Regions from separate parts of the Pseudomonas kitaguniensis genome, predicted to be linked through region 3. Evidence: riboswitches for the same ligand, from Rfam matches in the RefSeq annotation. Region 3 holds a riboswitch; each other region holds the start of a gene.

Region 1 (4,906 bases), on a different contig from region 3:
AGGCGCCGTGGCGACACGGCCTCAGCTGCGAATGTGCCGCCTCACGCACTGCACCAGCCCGTCCAGTGCCTGCGATTTCACCGGCGCTTCCATGCACACCGTGTGTTCACGCTCGCCTTCGGTGACGGTCAGGGTGTAATGCACCTGGCCTGGCTTGCAGCGGTCCGGGGCTGTGCTTTGCGGCAACTGAAAGAAGTTTGAGGCTTCGATCAGTTGCCGCAATTCCTGCTGGTCCGGCTCGGGCAGCGCGTCCAGGCGCACCGTACGAGGTTTAGCCAAACCCGGAAAAAACGCCGGGCCGCCGTTTTCCTTGATCGAAATTTGCATGGCTATACCTCATTGCCCACGTGGTGTGTCAGACATTAATGCCAACCGCCGCCCAGCCTTCCTTGACCGCCTTCTGCTCCGCCTTGTTCACGCCGTAAAGTTGACCGGCAATATCGTGGGTAATGCGTGCAAAACGCAAAAAACCCGAGTTCGGCCGCAGCCGCGAATCACGCAAGGTGTCATACCAGATACGCCCGGCTTTCTCCCAGGCGAAACCGCCAATCCTGGTGGCGACTTGATAGAACGCATGGTTGGGGATACCGGAATTAATATGCACGCCGCCATTGTCGTCGTAGGTGTGCACAAAATCATCCATATGCCCCGGCTGCGGGTCCTTGCCCAACAGCTTGTCGTCAAACGCGGTGCCGGGGGCCTTCATCGAGCGCAGCGCGACGCCGTTGATTTTTGGGGTAAACAGCCCTTTGCCGACCAACCAATCGGCGTCCTGGGCTTTTTCCTTCAACGCATATTGCTTGATCAGTGAGCCGAACACGTCCGACACGGACTCGTTCAACGCGCCCGACTGATTAAAATACATCAGCTTGGCCTCATCCTCGGTGACGCCATGCGTCAACTCATGGCCGATCACTTCGAGCGCGATGGTGAACCGGTTGAATAACTGCCCATCCCCATCACCAAAAACCATCTGGGTCGAATTCCAGAAAGCGTTGTTGTAATTCTTGCCAAAGTGCACGGTAGCGTCCAGCGCCATACCGGCATCGTCGATGGAATTGCGGTCGAACACCTCGTCAAAAAAATCGAACGTGGCGCCCAACCCATCGTAGGCCTCGTCGACCGCGGCGTCACCCTTGGCTGGCTGGCCTTCGCCGCGCATCAGGGTGCCCGGCAGTGCTTCGCTGCCGTCGGCGCTGTAGATCGAGCGCCGTTTGCTCGCCCCTGCAGCCAGCAGCATGCGCGCCTGGCCTTTGGCCGGCACCGCGGCCATGCGTAATGATCGGAACGTGCTGTCTTTGGCGCGTGTACGCAAGGCAATTTCGCGTTGAGCCTTGTCACCGTTGCGCATGATTTGCTCAAGAATATAAGGCGGGATCAAGCAGAAAACCGGGTTGCGGGGGTGGCGAACACACATTGGCTGACTCCATTTTTGCGAATGACTACTGTTCGGGTGGTTCTTTCAGGGTAGTCGGCCGATGGGTTATGTGTACCCATTAATGTCATCAAATTGTGTTGCAGTTGTGTGGATTCGAGCCCCGTGAGGAACGTCCGATGCCCGCCCGTAAAGCCACTGTCGACCTGTTACACCGCCCCAGACTCGCCGATCTGCGCCCGCTGATCGCGGCCAACCCGGCAATCGCCAACCTTGAGGCCCGTGCGTCCCAACCACGTGTCACCCCTGCCAAAGAGCTGCAGAACCGGCGCGGTTATGCGCAAGACTTTCTCGGCAGCTTTGCGGTGCCGTGGCCCACGGTGGCTGATTCAATCGCCGAGGACGTGCAGCCGCTGGAAGGCGGCGGCGAGCGTCTGGACTACACGCATTTCTCGGTGACGATGTCGCGTTCGCGGCGCCTGGCGCTTTACGTGGGCGTCAATATCGACGGTGGCCAACAGGTCGATATTATTCGCAGCAATGACGTCTGGGCATACGATGGCCGTTTGCCCATCACCGCCCAGATAGGCGAAGAGCTTTACACCAGCAATGGCCTGGACCGCGGCCACCTGGTGCGCCGACAAGACCCCAATTGGGGCGAGGAGGCGAAAACCGCCAACGCCGACACCTTCCATTTCACCAACTGCTCGCCGCAGATGAGCGCCTTCAACCAGAAGACCTGGCTGGAACTTGAGGACTACATTCTTGACAACACCCGCCGCTGGAAAGCACGCGCAACGGTGTTTACCGGGCCGGTGTTGGCCGACGACGACCGCGTGTACCGTGGGGTTAAAATTCCCAAAGCATTCTGGAAAGTGGTCGCCTACCTCAGCGACGACGGCAAGCCATCCGCCAGCGCTTACATGATTGACCAAAGCCGCGAGCTGGGTGAGCTTGACCTGATATTTGGCCAGCTCAGAACCTACCAGCGCAGCGTGATTCAGATAGAGCAACTGACCGGTATCCGTTTTGCCAACCTGGCCGACTACGACGGGTTCAGCAACGAGGAGCGCGCCACCGGCACACGCATTGAAGCGCTTATCCAGGGCCCTGCGGATATTCGTGTTTAACCGCGCCAACCGGTAAGGCATCCACGATGCCTTACATCAGGTTCGCCCGCGCCCGCGCAATCGACTACCATACCGCGCCGGTTCCCAAACGGGACTAACAGGGAATCCAACGCGCGGTACACCGCGCCAATCGGAACTGCCCCCGCAACTGTAGATGCCGAGCCTGCTCCCAACTGCCACTGGACCGCGTCCGGGAAGGCGTGAGCAAGGCCGCGACGCATCAGTCAGGAGACCTGCCGGCCAAGCAAAAAAGACTAACCGGCGGGGTGTCCGGGAAGGACCTCCTTGCCCTGCAAAACCTGCAGCCTTCAAGGGCGTATTTCCAAGCCGTACCTCCCCTGCTTCGCCTACGGTTCACACGGAGATTGCGCCATGCTTTTACGCGTCACAGCCTTGATCACCGGCATGGGTTTCTGCGCCCTGGCCCACGCCACCACCTACCCGCTGACGCTGCAGAACTGCGGCAGCACTTTGACCTTCGAGCACGCACCCGCGCGCAGTGTGACCATCGGCCAGTCTGCTACCGAAATGCTCTACGCCCTGGGCGTGGGCGATAAAGTGGTTGGCACCTCGCTGTGGTTCAACAGCGTATCGCCGCCATTCAAGGCGCAGAACGACAGCATCGAACGCTTGGCCGACAACGAGCCGAGCTTCGAAGCGGTGATCGCCAAGCGCCCGCAACTGGTGGCCGCGGAGCTGGAATGGGTGGTTGGCCCGCAAGGCGTGGTTGGCACCCGCGAGCAGTTTCACGAACTGAAAATCCCGACCTACCTGCTGCCGTCCGACTGCGAAGCCAAGGACAACCTGGTGGGCGCCGACGGCACGCGGCTGGCGCCGTTCCGCATCGACACCGTTTATAAGAGCATCAGCCAACTGGCCGAAATCTTCGACGTACAAGCGCGCGGCCAGCAACTGACTGACGCGCTCAAGGCCCGCTTGGCCAACGCGGTCGCCACCGTGCAGAGCAAAGGCCTCAAACACGCCAGCGCAGTGGTGTGGTTCTCCAGCGCCGAGCTGAACAGCGACCCGTACGTGGCCGGCCACAAGGGCGTTCCCGAGTTCATGCTGCAAACGCTGGGCCTGCACAACGTGGTGCAGTCCGACGAAGAGTGGCCAGCCGTCGGCTGGGAAACCATCGCCAAGGCCAACCCGACCTTCCTGATCATCGCCCGCATGGATCGCCGCCGCTACCCGGCTGACGACCATGAAAAGAAACTCGCGTTCCTGCGCAGCGACCCGGTCACGCGCAACATGGACGCCGTGAAAAACAACCGCATCATCGTCCTCGACGCCCTCGCATTACAGGCCAGCGTGCGCACCTTTGATGGCCTTGAACAACTGGCCAGCGCCATCGACGGCTACGACCTGCGCAAATGATACGCAGCCTACTCGCCCTGGCGCTGCTGTTGATCGCCGTACTCGCCGGGGCAGCCATCGGCGAAACCAACATCGAACCGCAAGTGGTGTTGCAGGTACTCGCCAACAAACTGTGGGCGGCGGGCTACGTGCTCGACCCGATCGACGAAGGCGTGGTGTGGAACTACCGCCTGACCCGCGCCCTGGTGGCCGCAGCCTGTGGCGCGGGGCTGGCCACGTGCGGGGTGATTTTGCAATCGTTGCTGCGTAACCCGTTGGCCGATCCGTACTTGCTGGGCATCAGTGCGGGCGCCTCGACCGGTGCGGTACTGGTGGCGTTGATCGGCATCGGCGGCGGTTTGATTTCGTTGTCGGCCGGTGCATTTGCTGGCGCCATGGCAGCCTTTGCACTGGTGATTTTGCTGGCGCGCGTGAGCGGTTCGTCCAGCGCCACCGGGCAGGTAATTTTGGCGGGCATCGCCGGCTCGCAGTTGTTCAACGCCCTTACGGCGTTCCTGATTACCAAGTCGGCCAGCTCCGAGCAGGCACGCGGCATCATGTTCTGGCTGCTCGGCAACCTCAGCGGCGTGCGCTGGCCTTCCGTGTGGCTGGCGGTGCCGGTGGCAGTCGCGGGCTTGGCGGTTTGCCTGTTGCACCGTCGCGCGCTGGATGCGTTTACCTTCGGCACAGACTCGGCGGCTTCACTGGGCATCCCGGTGCGGCGTGTGCAAATTGTGCTGGTGGGCTGCGCGGCGTTGGTCACGGCGGTGATGGTGTCGATTGTCGGCTCCATCGGCTTTGTCGGCCTGGTGATCCCGCACGCCGCGCGACTGCTGCTCGGCACCGGGCATTCGCGATTGCTGCCGGCCAGCGCCTTGGGCGGCGCGTTGTTTTTGATTGCCGCCGATGTGCTGTCGCGCACGTTGGTCAAAGGCCAGGTGATTCCGGTGGGCGTGGTCACCGCGCTGGTCGGCGCGCCAGTGTTTGCACTGATTTTGATCGGCCGGAGAAACGCCCGATGAGCGCGCCGGTACTGAGCTGCCAC
Region 2 (4,906 bases), on a different contig from region 3:
CAGGTGGCGGTCGCTAATGCGGATGAACCGCCAAGGTTGCATCAGGCCGACGCTGGGCGCCTGGTGCGCGGCCTGGAGCAAGCGGTGGAGCAGTTCGGGGGCGACGCTGCCGCCGATGAAGTGGCGCATGTCGCGGCGTTCGGCGATGGCACGGTACACGGCATCGCGTTCGGCTTGGGGGAAGGCGTTGTCGGTCATGGCCTCATCGGGAGCAAGCCCCCGCCCACAGTGGATGGCGTTTCAACCCGGTCAGTTGTGGAAGGGGACTTGCTCCCTGCCACAGTGGATGGCGGTTCAACCTGGTCAATTGTAGAAGGGGGCTTGCTCCCTGCCACAGTGGATGGCGGTTCAACCTGGTCAATTGTAGAAGGGGGCTTGCTCCCTGCCACAGTGGACGGCGGTTCAACCCGGTCAATTGTAGAAGGGAGCTTGCTCCCTGCCACAGTGGATGGCGGTTCAACCCGGTCAATTGTAGAAGGGAGCTTGCTCCCTGCCACAGTGGATGGCGGTTCAACCCGGCCAATTGTAGAAGGGGGCTTGCTCCCTGCCACAGTGGATGGCGGTTCAACCCGGCCAATTGTAGAAGGGGGCTTGCTCCCTGCCACAGTGGACGGCGGTTCAACCCGGTCAATTGTGGGAGGGGACTTGCTCCCTGCCACAGTGGATGGCGGTTCAACCCGGCCAGTTGTAGGAGCGGGCTTGCTCCCTGCCACAGTGGATGGCGGTTCAACCCGGTCAATTGTAGGAGGGAGCTTGCTCCCTGCCACAGTGGACGGCGGTTCAACCCGGTCAATTGTGGGAGGGGGCTTGCTCCCGATGGCGGCTTGGCGGTCAGGCGCAAACAATGCGGCCACAGCGCTCGGGTTGGACGGGAAATAAAAGTGCACGTAGGAAGCCGTCAGCCGCCCCTGCCGGTACACCGCCTCGGCGCCGCGCCCGCCATTCGGGCTCAGGCCACGGGCGATCGGCTGCCACTCGGTGCTGGTCAGGGAATGGTGATAGGTGTGGCCACGCAACGTGCCTTCCGGCAAATCCACACTTTGCAGGGCCAGCGCCGCGAGTTTCTTTTGCATCACCGCATCGCCTTGCAGCAGGCCGACCAGTTCGGCACGTTTACCATCGACGTCCGTGAGCGAATCGAGCAAATACAACATGCCGCCGCATTCAGCGAGCAACGGTTTGCCGGCCGCGTGGTGGCGGCGAATGGCGTCAAGCATCGAGGTATTTTCCGACAATGCCTGGTGATGCAGTTCCGGATAACCACCGGGTAAATAGAGACTGTCAACGTCAGGCAATGCGCGATCATGAATCGGCGAAAAGAAGTGCAACTCAGCGCCCATCGCCCGCAACAAATCCAGGCTGGCGCCGTAGGTGAAGGCGAAGGCTTCGTCGCGGGCCACGGCGATGCGCACGCCCGTCAACAACGGTTCGGCCTCGACCACTTCAGGTGCGGCAAACGTCACCGGCGGCGGTACTGCGACTTCACAACTGCTGCCCAGCGCCTGCGCGGCGGCGTCCAGGCGCACGTCGAGGTCATTCAATTCACTGGCTTGCACCAGCCCCAAATGGCGGCTGGGCAACTCAATTCCGGTTTCACGCGACAACGCGCCGTACCAGCGCAGGCCTTCGGTGAGGCTGCCTTCGAGCAGTTGCGCATGGCGCAGGGTGCCGACGCGGTTGGCCAGCACACCCGCGAACGGCAGGTCTGGCTGATAACGCGCCAGGCCCAGGGCCAGGGCGCCGAAGGTTTGGGCCATGGCAGTGCCGTCAATCACACCGAGCACCGGCACGCCGAAGTGGCGCGCCAGGTCAGCACTGGAAGGCGTGCCGTCGAACAGGCCCATCACGCCCTCGATCAGAATCAAATCGGCCTCGCCCGCCGCTTCCCACAGCAAGCGCCGACTTTCCTGTTCGCCCACCATCCACATGTCCAATTGATACACGGGTGCACCGCTGGCGCGCTCGTGAATCATCGGGTCGAGAAAGTCAGGCCCGCATTTGAACACGCGAACCTTGCGCCCCGAGTTGCGGTGCAAGCGCGCCAGAGCAGCGGTGACGGTGGTTTTGCCCTGGCCGGACGCCGGTGCGGCGATCAACACGGCCGGGCAATGACGGGGCTGATTCAAAGTTCGACGCCCTTCTGTGCCTTGATACCGGCCTGGAACGCGTGCTTGAGCATGCCCATTTCGGTGACGGTATCGCCCAGTTCGATCATTTCAGGCTTGGCGCCACGGCCGGTGACCACCACGTGCTGCATCGGCGGGCGCGCTTGCAGGTCGCTGAGCACGCGGTCCAGGTCGAGATAGCCGTGTTTGAGGGCGATGTTCAGCTCATCCAGCACCACCAGGCCGATGCTCGGGTCTTCCAGCATCTCGCGGGAAACCGCCCAGGCGGCTTCGGCGGCGACGATGTCGCGCTGGCGGTCTTGGGTTTCCCAGGTAAAGCCTTCGCCCATCACGTGAAAACGCACCTGCTCGGGAAAGCGACGGAAGAACATCTCCTCGCCGGTACTGAAGCGCCCTTTGATGAACTGCACCACGCCGCATTGCATGCCGTGGCCCATCGCCCTGGCGAGCATGCCAAAGGCCGAGCTGCTCTTGCCCTTGCCGTTGCCGGTCAATACCAGCAGCAACCCGCACTCGTTGGGGGAATTGGCGATGCGCTCGTCGATCACGGCTTTTTTGCGCAGCATGCGCGCCAGGTGGCGTTCGTCGCGGTCGGGGGAATCGGTCATGGCAGCGCTCCGTTGGGGCTGGACAAAAACGGCGGGCAGGAAAAATAAACACAGACAGCCAAGCATCGCCCACCGTGATGCTGTTGGATGATCCAGGCCGGTCTCCGGGCTCATGAGTGGCGCGTTTGCTCTTATAGAGACAGAACAGGCCGACGGCGCGCCTTCCCATATCGCGCACGATACAGTGGCAAAAAGCACCGCTTTGACTCATTTACCGTTGCGGGGGCAGCGCCGGAATCGCGGCAGCACTGTGTACAAGTGCGCTCACTCACCGGCTTCCCTGTTTCACTCTGTCGGCAAACGGGCCACAGAGCACCTGGAACACGCCGCGAAGGTTAGTGGGTTGGGGGTGGAGCGTCAATTAAAGCTGGCGTTGCACTTGAACCATCGCACCGCCGCACTCCTCTACCCTTACAGGTATTCAGGAGAAAACCATGCAAAAAACAAGACTCGCCTTACTGATCATGGTCGCAGGCACCCTCGCCGCCTGCGGAGAAAGCTCAACCCTGCAGGTCTCGGACGGCACCGGGCCTTCGCCCACACTGCCTGCGCCGAACAAAACGCTGATCCCCACCGTGAACATCGCGCCCGCCATCGGCTGGCCGGACGGCGTTAAGCCAACCGCGGCGGCGGGTACTCAGGTGGCGGCATTTGCCGAAGGCCTGGACCATCCGCGCTGGCTGTATGTGTTGCCCAACGGTGATGTGCTGGTAGCGGAAACCAACGCGCCGCCCAAGCCGGATGATTCCAAGGGTATTCGCGGCTGGGTCATGGAGAAGGTCATGGGTCGCGCGGGCGCTGGTGTGCCGAGCCCGAACCGCATCACGCTGCTGCGCGATGCTGACCACGACGGCGTCGCTGAGACCCGCACGGTGTTCCTGCAGAACCTCAACTCACCCTTCGGCATGACCCTGGTCGGCAACGACTTGTATGTGGCCGACGCGGACAAGTTGCTGCGCTTCCCGTATCAGCCGGGCGAAACCGCAATTACAGCAGCCGGCGCCAAAGTCGTCGACTTGCCCGGCGGCAGCATCAACCACCACTGGACAAAAAACGTGGTGGCCAGCAAAGACGGGAGCAAGCTGTACGTGAGCGTCGGCTCCAACAGCAACGTCGGCGAGAACGGCATGGAGGCCGAGCAAGGCCGGGCAGCGATCTGGGAAGTCGACCGCGCCAGCGGCCAGCACCGCATTTTCGCCTCTGGCCTGCGCAACCCCAACGGCATGGCGTGGGAACCGCAAAGCGGCAAGCTGTGGACAGCCGTGAATGAGCGCGATGAAATCGGCAGCGACCTGGTGCCGGACTACATCACGTCGGTGAAGGATGGCGCGTTCTATGGCTGGCCGTTCAGTTACTACGGGCAACATGTAGATGTGCGGGTAAACCCGCAAGACCTCAACATGGTCGCCAAAGCGATCGCCCCGGACTACGCAGTAGGCCCGCACACCGCTTCGTTAGGCCTGACCTTTGCCGAGGGCAGCAAACTGCCGGCGCAGTTCAGCAACGGCGCGTTTATCGGCCAGCATGGTTCGTGGAACCGCAAGCCGCACAGTGGCTACAAGGTGATCTTCGTGCCGTTCGAAGCTGGCCAACCCAAAGGGCAGCCGGTGGATGTGCTGACCGGGTTCCTCGATAAAGACGAGAAAGCCATGGGCCGGCCGGTGGGTGTGGTGATCGATCAGCAGGGCGACTTGCTGGTGGCGGATGACGTGGGCAACAAAGTGTGGCGAGTGTCGGCGACTAAATAGCCCGCCTCAAGCGTTCTGCAAAACTGACTGTGGGAGGGGCAAGCCCCTCCCACATTTGAATCTGTGCAATAGCGTCTAGGGATTGCGCGCCAGGCTAGCAGGCAGCACGCGCTTGGCGCCAAGGTAAGCATTCTGCCAATAGGCCTTGGCCAAGGTGTCGAGTTTTACCGTGCCGCCGGTTTGCGGGGCGTGCACAAAGCGGCCCTCGCCTACGTAGATGGCTGCATGGCTGACCTGCGAGCCGCCACCGGTGGCGAAGAACAGTAAATCACCGGCCTGCAGGTTTTGTTCACTGACGTCTTGAGCGCGCATCACGATCAATTCACGGGTGGTACGTGGCAAGGAGATGCCCGCTGCGTCACGGTAGACGAAGCCGATCAGGCCACTGCAATCAAACCCCGCGTCCGGTGTGTTGCCGCCCCAG
Region 3 (4,906 bases):
AGTCAATCTGGCGGTCCCCGTTCAAATCAATCACAAGCCAAGACTCGTTCTTTTGGGGATCGTAGCCGACTCCCGCCTCCCCCGGCGTGCCAGAAAAGCGGTTAACAAAAGTCAGGGTGTTGATGTGATGTTTGCTCAGCAATTGGGAAATATCGATTTTGTCTTGACCACTGACAAAGTCCGTCAACTGATCGGGGGCATATAACGTTGAATCGCTGGCGTTGGCATATACAAATGTGTCGCTGCCTGCGCCACCGGTCATTTGATCAGGGCCAGCTCCACCTGTGAGAAGGTTGTCGGCATGGTTACCGATCAATACATCACTGCCTGAACCGCCGATCGCGTTTTCCAGGGTGACGCCCTTGGCGATAGAGACATTGCCCTTCATTCCACCCACATCGGAGAACGATTCAGCGCGCAGGTTGATTACCTGGTTCTGGTGATAAAGGGAGAAGTCCAACGTATCGTTGCCGCCGCCATCCCAGACACTGAACACGGCGTCGTCACGAGATGAATTCAAAGAAAGGTCGTCTCGGCCAGTAGTGGAGTTAAATCCGTAGACGGTGTCTGTATTGCGCGTCGTATGGTTGGCTCCGTAGACTTTCTGAGCCCAGGCAATATCGGCCATGAGGGGTGACGACGCATAATGTTCTTTAAAGTCATGATGAGTATTGCTCGGATCGAAATAACTCATTACAGAGTAGGCCTGACTGTCTTGAAGGTAGGTCGCATGGTCCTTATAGTTCAACGGCTCGCTTTCAGCGTCGTAGTTATAGTCGCCCGGATGCGCAGCCCCCAATGCATGCCCTATTTCGTGAGTGAGTGTGTGGCGCCCATAATTATTAACTGAAGGTGTACGATTATCAGCGTACTCGGGATTCACGCGCACCCGCCCCCATAATGTTGAAAATCGGGAATCAGCCACTGCTGGCACCTGACTATTAACCAGGCTGAGCCGGCCATCGGCTCGCGGGGCATCCTCTTCAAACGTAATATTTGCAACATCAGCCCACGATTGCATCGAACGCCTGGCTTGCTCTTTTTGCGCCGTACTAAAACCTCTTTCTCCCGCTGCAACATTACGAAAAGTATAGGCGACCTGCAGCACGTTATCGCCATTGGTATCGTTGAATTTACGGCCCTTTCGATCTATTTGGCCAGCGACGTCGCTAATTGACAGTGACGGTTTGCCGGAGCCTGCCCGATAATACGGATCGTCGGCGCGCTGGGCGGCCTGCGAAAGATTAGGCGCGTTGGCGTTGGAATGGCATTGCTGGCTAGAGCATTGCGACGATGCATGAGAATGAGCGTCGAGAGGGGGTTGAGCCGGCTCATTACTGTCAACAAAAACAGGCGAGCTAAAAGCGTTTCTAGATATAGACGACACCCATTGACCCCCATTAAAAATTTAATAACACATACACATTCAAGGCGCTCACCTTCCAATACTCGACGATAAAAATAAAGAACTTTCACGCCTTATGATTAGCTGAAAGTGTTACTCGCTAGTTCCAGCAAAACAACATAACAACCTATTTCAAATACAAACCAATCCAACCGTCACCTGTAGCGTTGCCCCTTCCAATTGACGCCCAGCGCTTGCCCGTGTTCTCCTATACGCCTTGTTTCGGGTGCCCTGCAGAGGGTGAAACGGGAAACCGGTGAGTCGCCTTCTTTATACTCAAAGGCATGGCAAGTCCGGTGCTGCCCCCGCAACGGTAAGCGAGTGAAGCGTCAGATCCACTGTGCCTGTACGGCATGGGAAGGCGATGCTTTCCAGACCCAGCGTCCCTCGCAAGCCCGGAGACCGGCCCGAAAAATTTCAGATAACAAACCCGCGGTGGGCGGGCGCTGTTTAAAATTCTGCGAGCCCGGCTCGCGGGGTTTTCATGCGCTCGTGTCACCCTGAAACCTGAAGGGACGCGCCATGTCGATCATCAGCAGCACCTCGCCCACCGCCAGCAACACCGCCACCCTGAGCCAACGCCTGAGCGCCGCCATCGGCGCCTCGATCCTTGGCGCGTGCCTGGTGTATTTCGCCGGTTTCTCGCATATCGAGGCGGTGCACAACGCCGCGCACGATACCCGCCACAGCGCCGCGTTCCCGTGCCACTGAGGCCTGCCGAGATGATCAAGCGTATTGCCCAAACCGCAGGTTTCACCGGTTTGCTTGCCGCCCTGCTGCTGACCCTGCTGCAAAGCTTTTGGGTGGCCCCGCTGATTTTGCAGGCGGAAACCTTCGAGCACGCCCCGGCTGCCAGCGAAGCGGCGCACGTACATGCCGAGGGCGCCGCCGCCCACACTCACGACGCACAGGCCTGGGAACCGGAAGACGGCTGGCAGCGCGTGCTGTCGACCACCGGCGGTAACCTGGTGGTTGCGGTGGGGTTTGCGCTGATGCTCGCCGGCCTTTATACGTTGCGCGCGCCGACGCGTACCGCACAAGGCTTGCTGTGGGGCCTGGCCGGTTACGCGACGTTTGTGCTGGCGCCCACGCTGGGCCTGCCGCCTGAGTTGCCGGGCACCGCCGCCGCCGACTTGGCGCTGCGTCAGATTTGGTGGATCGGCACTGCCGCGTCCACCGCTGCCGGTATCGCGCTGCTGGTGTTTGGTCGCAACTGGCTGCTGAAAGTGTTGGGCGTGGCGATTCTTGCGGTGCCGCATCTGGTCGGCGCGCCGCAACCCGAGGTGCACGCGATGCTGGCGCCAGAAGCCCTGGAAGCGCAGTTCAAGATCGCCTCGCAGTTGACCAACGTGGCATTTTGGCTGGCGCTGGGCCTGATCAGCGCCTGGCTGTTCCGCCGCAACCGCGACGCGCACTACGCGGCATGAGCTTGATCGTTGGCCTGGGCTGCCAGCGCGGCTGTGATGTTCAGAGCCTGCTGGCGCTGTTCGACAGCGCGCTCGCCGAGGCCAGCATCGAGCGCCAGCGCGTCAGTGCACTGGCGAGTATCGAGCACAAACAGAATGAACCGGGGCTTCTCGCGCTGGCGCAGTGGCTGAACCTGCCGTTGCAGTGTTTCAGCACCGCGCAACTGGCCGCGTATGAACAGCGCCTGAGCCACAGGTCTGAGGTCGCCTTTGCACATACCGGCTGTTATGGCGTCGCCGAAAGTTCCGCGCTGGCACTGGCCGAGCAGCTCTATCACGCGCCTGCGCGCTTGCTGATCACCCGCCAAAAAACCGCCCATGCCACCTTTGCATTAGCCTGCGCCGGTTAAAAACACGATAATCGCCCGCCTCGATCATGAGCAACCTTCATGCTCAGCGGCTTTTTCAACAGGAATTTCGCATGACCGTCTACTTTATCGGCGCAGGCCCCGGCGATCCGGAATTGATCACCGTCAAAGGCCAACGGCTGATCCGCAGTTGCCCGGTGATCATCTATGCCGGTTCGCTGGTGCCCGCTGCGGTATTGGAAGGCCATCATGCGGAACAGGTGGTCAACAGCGCCGAATTACACCTGGAACAGATCATCGACTTGATTCAGGCCGCGCATGCCAAGGGCCAGGATGTAGCCCGCGTGCACTCGGGCGACCCGAGCCTGTATGGGGCGATTGGCGAACAAATCCGTCATTTGCGTGAGCTGGGCATAGCGTTTCAGATTATTCCCGGCGTGACCGCCGTGGCCGCCTGCGCAGCGTTGCTGGAGACCGAACTGACCCTGCCGGACATCGCGCAAAGCGTGATTTTGACCCGCTATGCGGATAAAACCAGCATGCCGGCCGGTGAGGCTTTCGACAGTTTGGCGCGCCACGGCACGACCATGGCGATTCACTTGGGGGTTAACCATCTACACAAGATTGTTGCCGAGCTGCTGCCGCACTATGGCGCGGATTGCCCGATTGCCGTGGTGCACCGCGCGACCTGGCCGGATCAGGACTGGGCGCTGGGTACGCTGGCGGACATCACCGAGAAGGTCGCCGCCAAAGGCTTTCGGCGTACGGCGTTGATTGTGGTCGGTCGGGTACTGACGAATGACAGTTTCAGCGAATCGTCGCTGTACCGCGCAGGGCATGCGCACCTTTATCGACCGTGACGGTTGGCATTAACAAAACCACCTCATCCGACTCTAATCCTGTTTGTTAGATAGATGGCGCAGGCCATTGAATTTAAAGCATAAAAAAACGGCGCTCACGGGCGCCGTTTTTTATCCTCGCAGTGAACACCTTACTCAGTAGTAGGCGTTTTCTTTCTGCGTATGGTCAGTCACGTCACGTACACCCTTGAGCTCGGGGATGCGCTCGAGCAAGGTGCGCTCGATGCCTTCGCGCAAGGTAACGTCGGCCTGGCCGCAGCCTTGGCAGCCGCCGCCAAACTTGAGCACGGCGATGCCGTCTTCAACCACGTCAATCAAGCTGACCTGACCGCCGTGGCTCGCGAGCCCCGGGTTGATCTCGGTTTGCAGGTAGTAGTTGATGCGCTCGTTGACCGGGCTGTCGGCGTTGACGTTGGGCACCTTGGCGTTGGGCGCCTTGATGGTCAACTGGCCGCCCATGCGATCGGTGGCGTAGTCGACCACGGCGTCGTCGAGGAAGGCTTCGCTGAAGTTGTCGATGTACGCGGTGAAGCTTTTCAGCCCCAGCGCGGTGTCTTCAGGCTTTTCTTCACCGGGCTTGCAATAGGCGATGCAAGTCTCGGCATATTGGGTGCCGGGTTGGGTGATAAAGACGCGGATACCGATGCCTGGGGTGTTCTGCTTGGACAGCAGATCAGCCAGGTAATCGTGGGCGGCGTCGGTAATGGTTATGGCAGTCATGGAAACTCCTCACAGGCTTGACGGGAGTTTACGCCAAATTATTACGCAGGTACAAAGTCCTAGTGTTTTTGTCGGGATAGGGTTTGGCGGAGCGCTTGCAAGATCAAGATCACACCGATCAAAAGCGGATTTTGCAGACACAACAGA

Evidence for each region. A riboswitch is a leader RNA that binds a small molecule or an ion and turns the genes downstream of it on or off. The one in region 3 is predicted to bind cobalamin.
Region 1: another riboswitch for cobalamin. It lies ahead of ACOZK9_RS03870 (ABC transporter substrate-binding protein); the one in region 3 lies ahead of ACOZK9_RS23210 (CbtB domain-containing protein).
Region 2: another riboswitch for cobalamin. It lies ahead of cobO (cob(I)yrinic acid a,c-diamide adenosyltransferase); the one in region 3 lies ahead of ACOZK9_RS23210 (CbtB domain-containing protein).

The regions. Positions count from the first base shown of each region.
Region 1 covers NZ_JBLZPT010000001.1:806,343-811,248, forward strand. Annotated here, with positions in the region: gene ACOZK9_RS03855 (protealysin inhibitor emfourin) at 22-327, opposite strand; gene ACOZK9_RS03860 (M4 family metallopeptidase) at 356-1,417, opposite strand; gene ACOZK9_RS03865 (DNA/RNA non-specific endonuclease) at 1,555-2,505, shown strand; cobalamin riboswitch at 2,567-2,760, shown strand; gene ACOZK9_RS03870 (ABC transporter substrate-binding protein) at 2,878-3,882, shown strand; gene ACOZK9_RS03875 (FecCD family ABC transporter permease) at 3,879-4,883, shown strand; gene ACOZK9_RS03880 (ABC transporter ATP-binding protein) at 4,880-4,906, shown strand, end outside.
Region 2 covers NZ_JBLZPT010000003.1:335,933-340,838, reverse strand. Annotated here, with positions in the region: gene bluB (5,6-dimethylbenzimidazole synthase) at 1-198, opposite strand, end outside; partial or broken gene ACOZK9_RS07015 (cobyrinate a,c-diamide synthase) at 747-2,126, opposite strand; gene cobO (cob(I)yrinic acid a,c-diamide adenosyltransferase) at 2,123-2,734, opposite strand; cobalamin riboswitch at 2,813-3,069, opposite strand; gene ACOZK9_RS07005 (PQQ-dependent sugar dehydrogenase) at 3,169-4,482, shown strand; gene ACOZK9_RS07000 (C40 family peptidase) at 4,558-4,906, opposite strand, start outside.
Region 3 covers NZ_JBLZPT010000025.1:32,687-37,592, reverse strand. Annotated here, with positions in the region: gene ACOZK9_RS23215 (M10 family metallopeptidase C-terminal domain-containing protein) at 1-1,387, opposite strand, end outside; cobalamin riboswitch at 1,613-1,830, shown strand; gene ACOZK9_RS23210 (CbtB domain-containing protein) at 1,928-2,116, shown strand; gene ACOZK9_RS23205 (CbtA family protein) at 2,128-2,832, shown strand; gene ACOZK9_RS23200 (cobalamin biosynthesis protein) at 2,829-3,221, shown strand; gene cobM (precorrin-4 C(11)-methyltransferase) at 3,293-4,039, shown strand; gene nfuA (Fe-S biogenesis protein NfuA) at 4,175-4,759, opposite strand.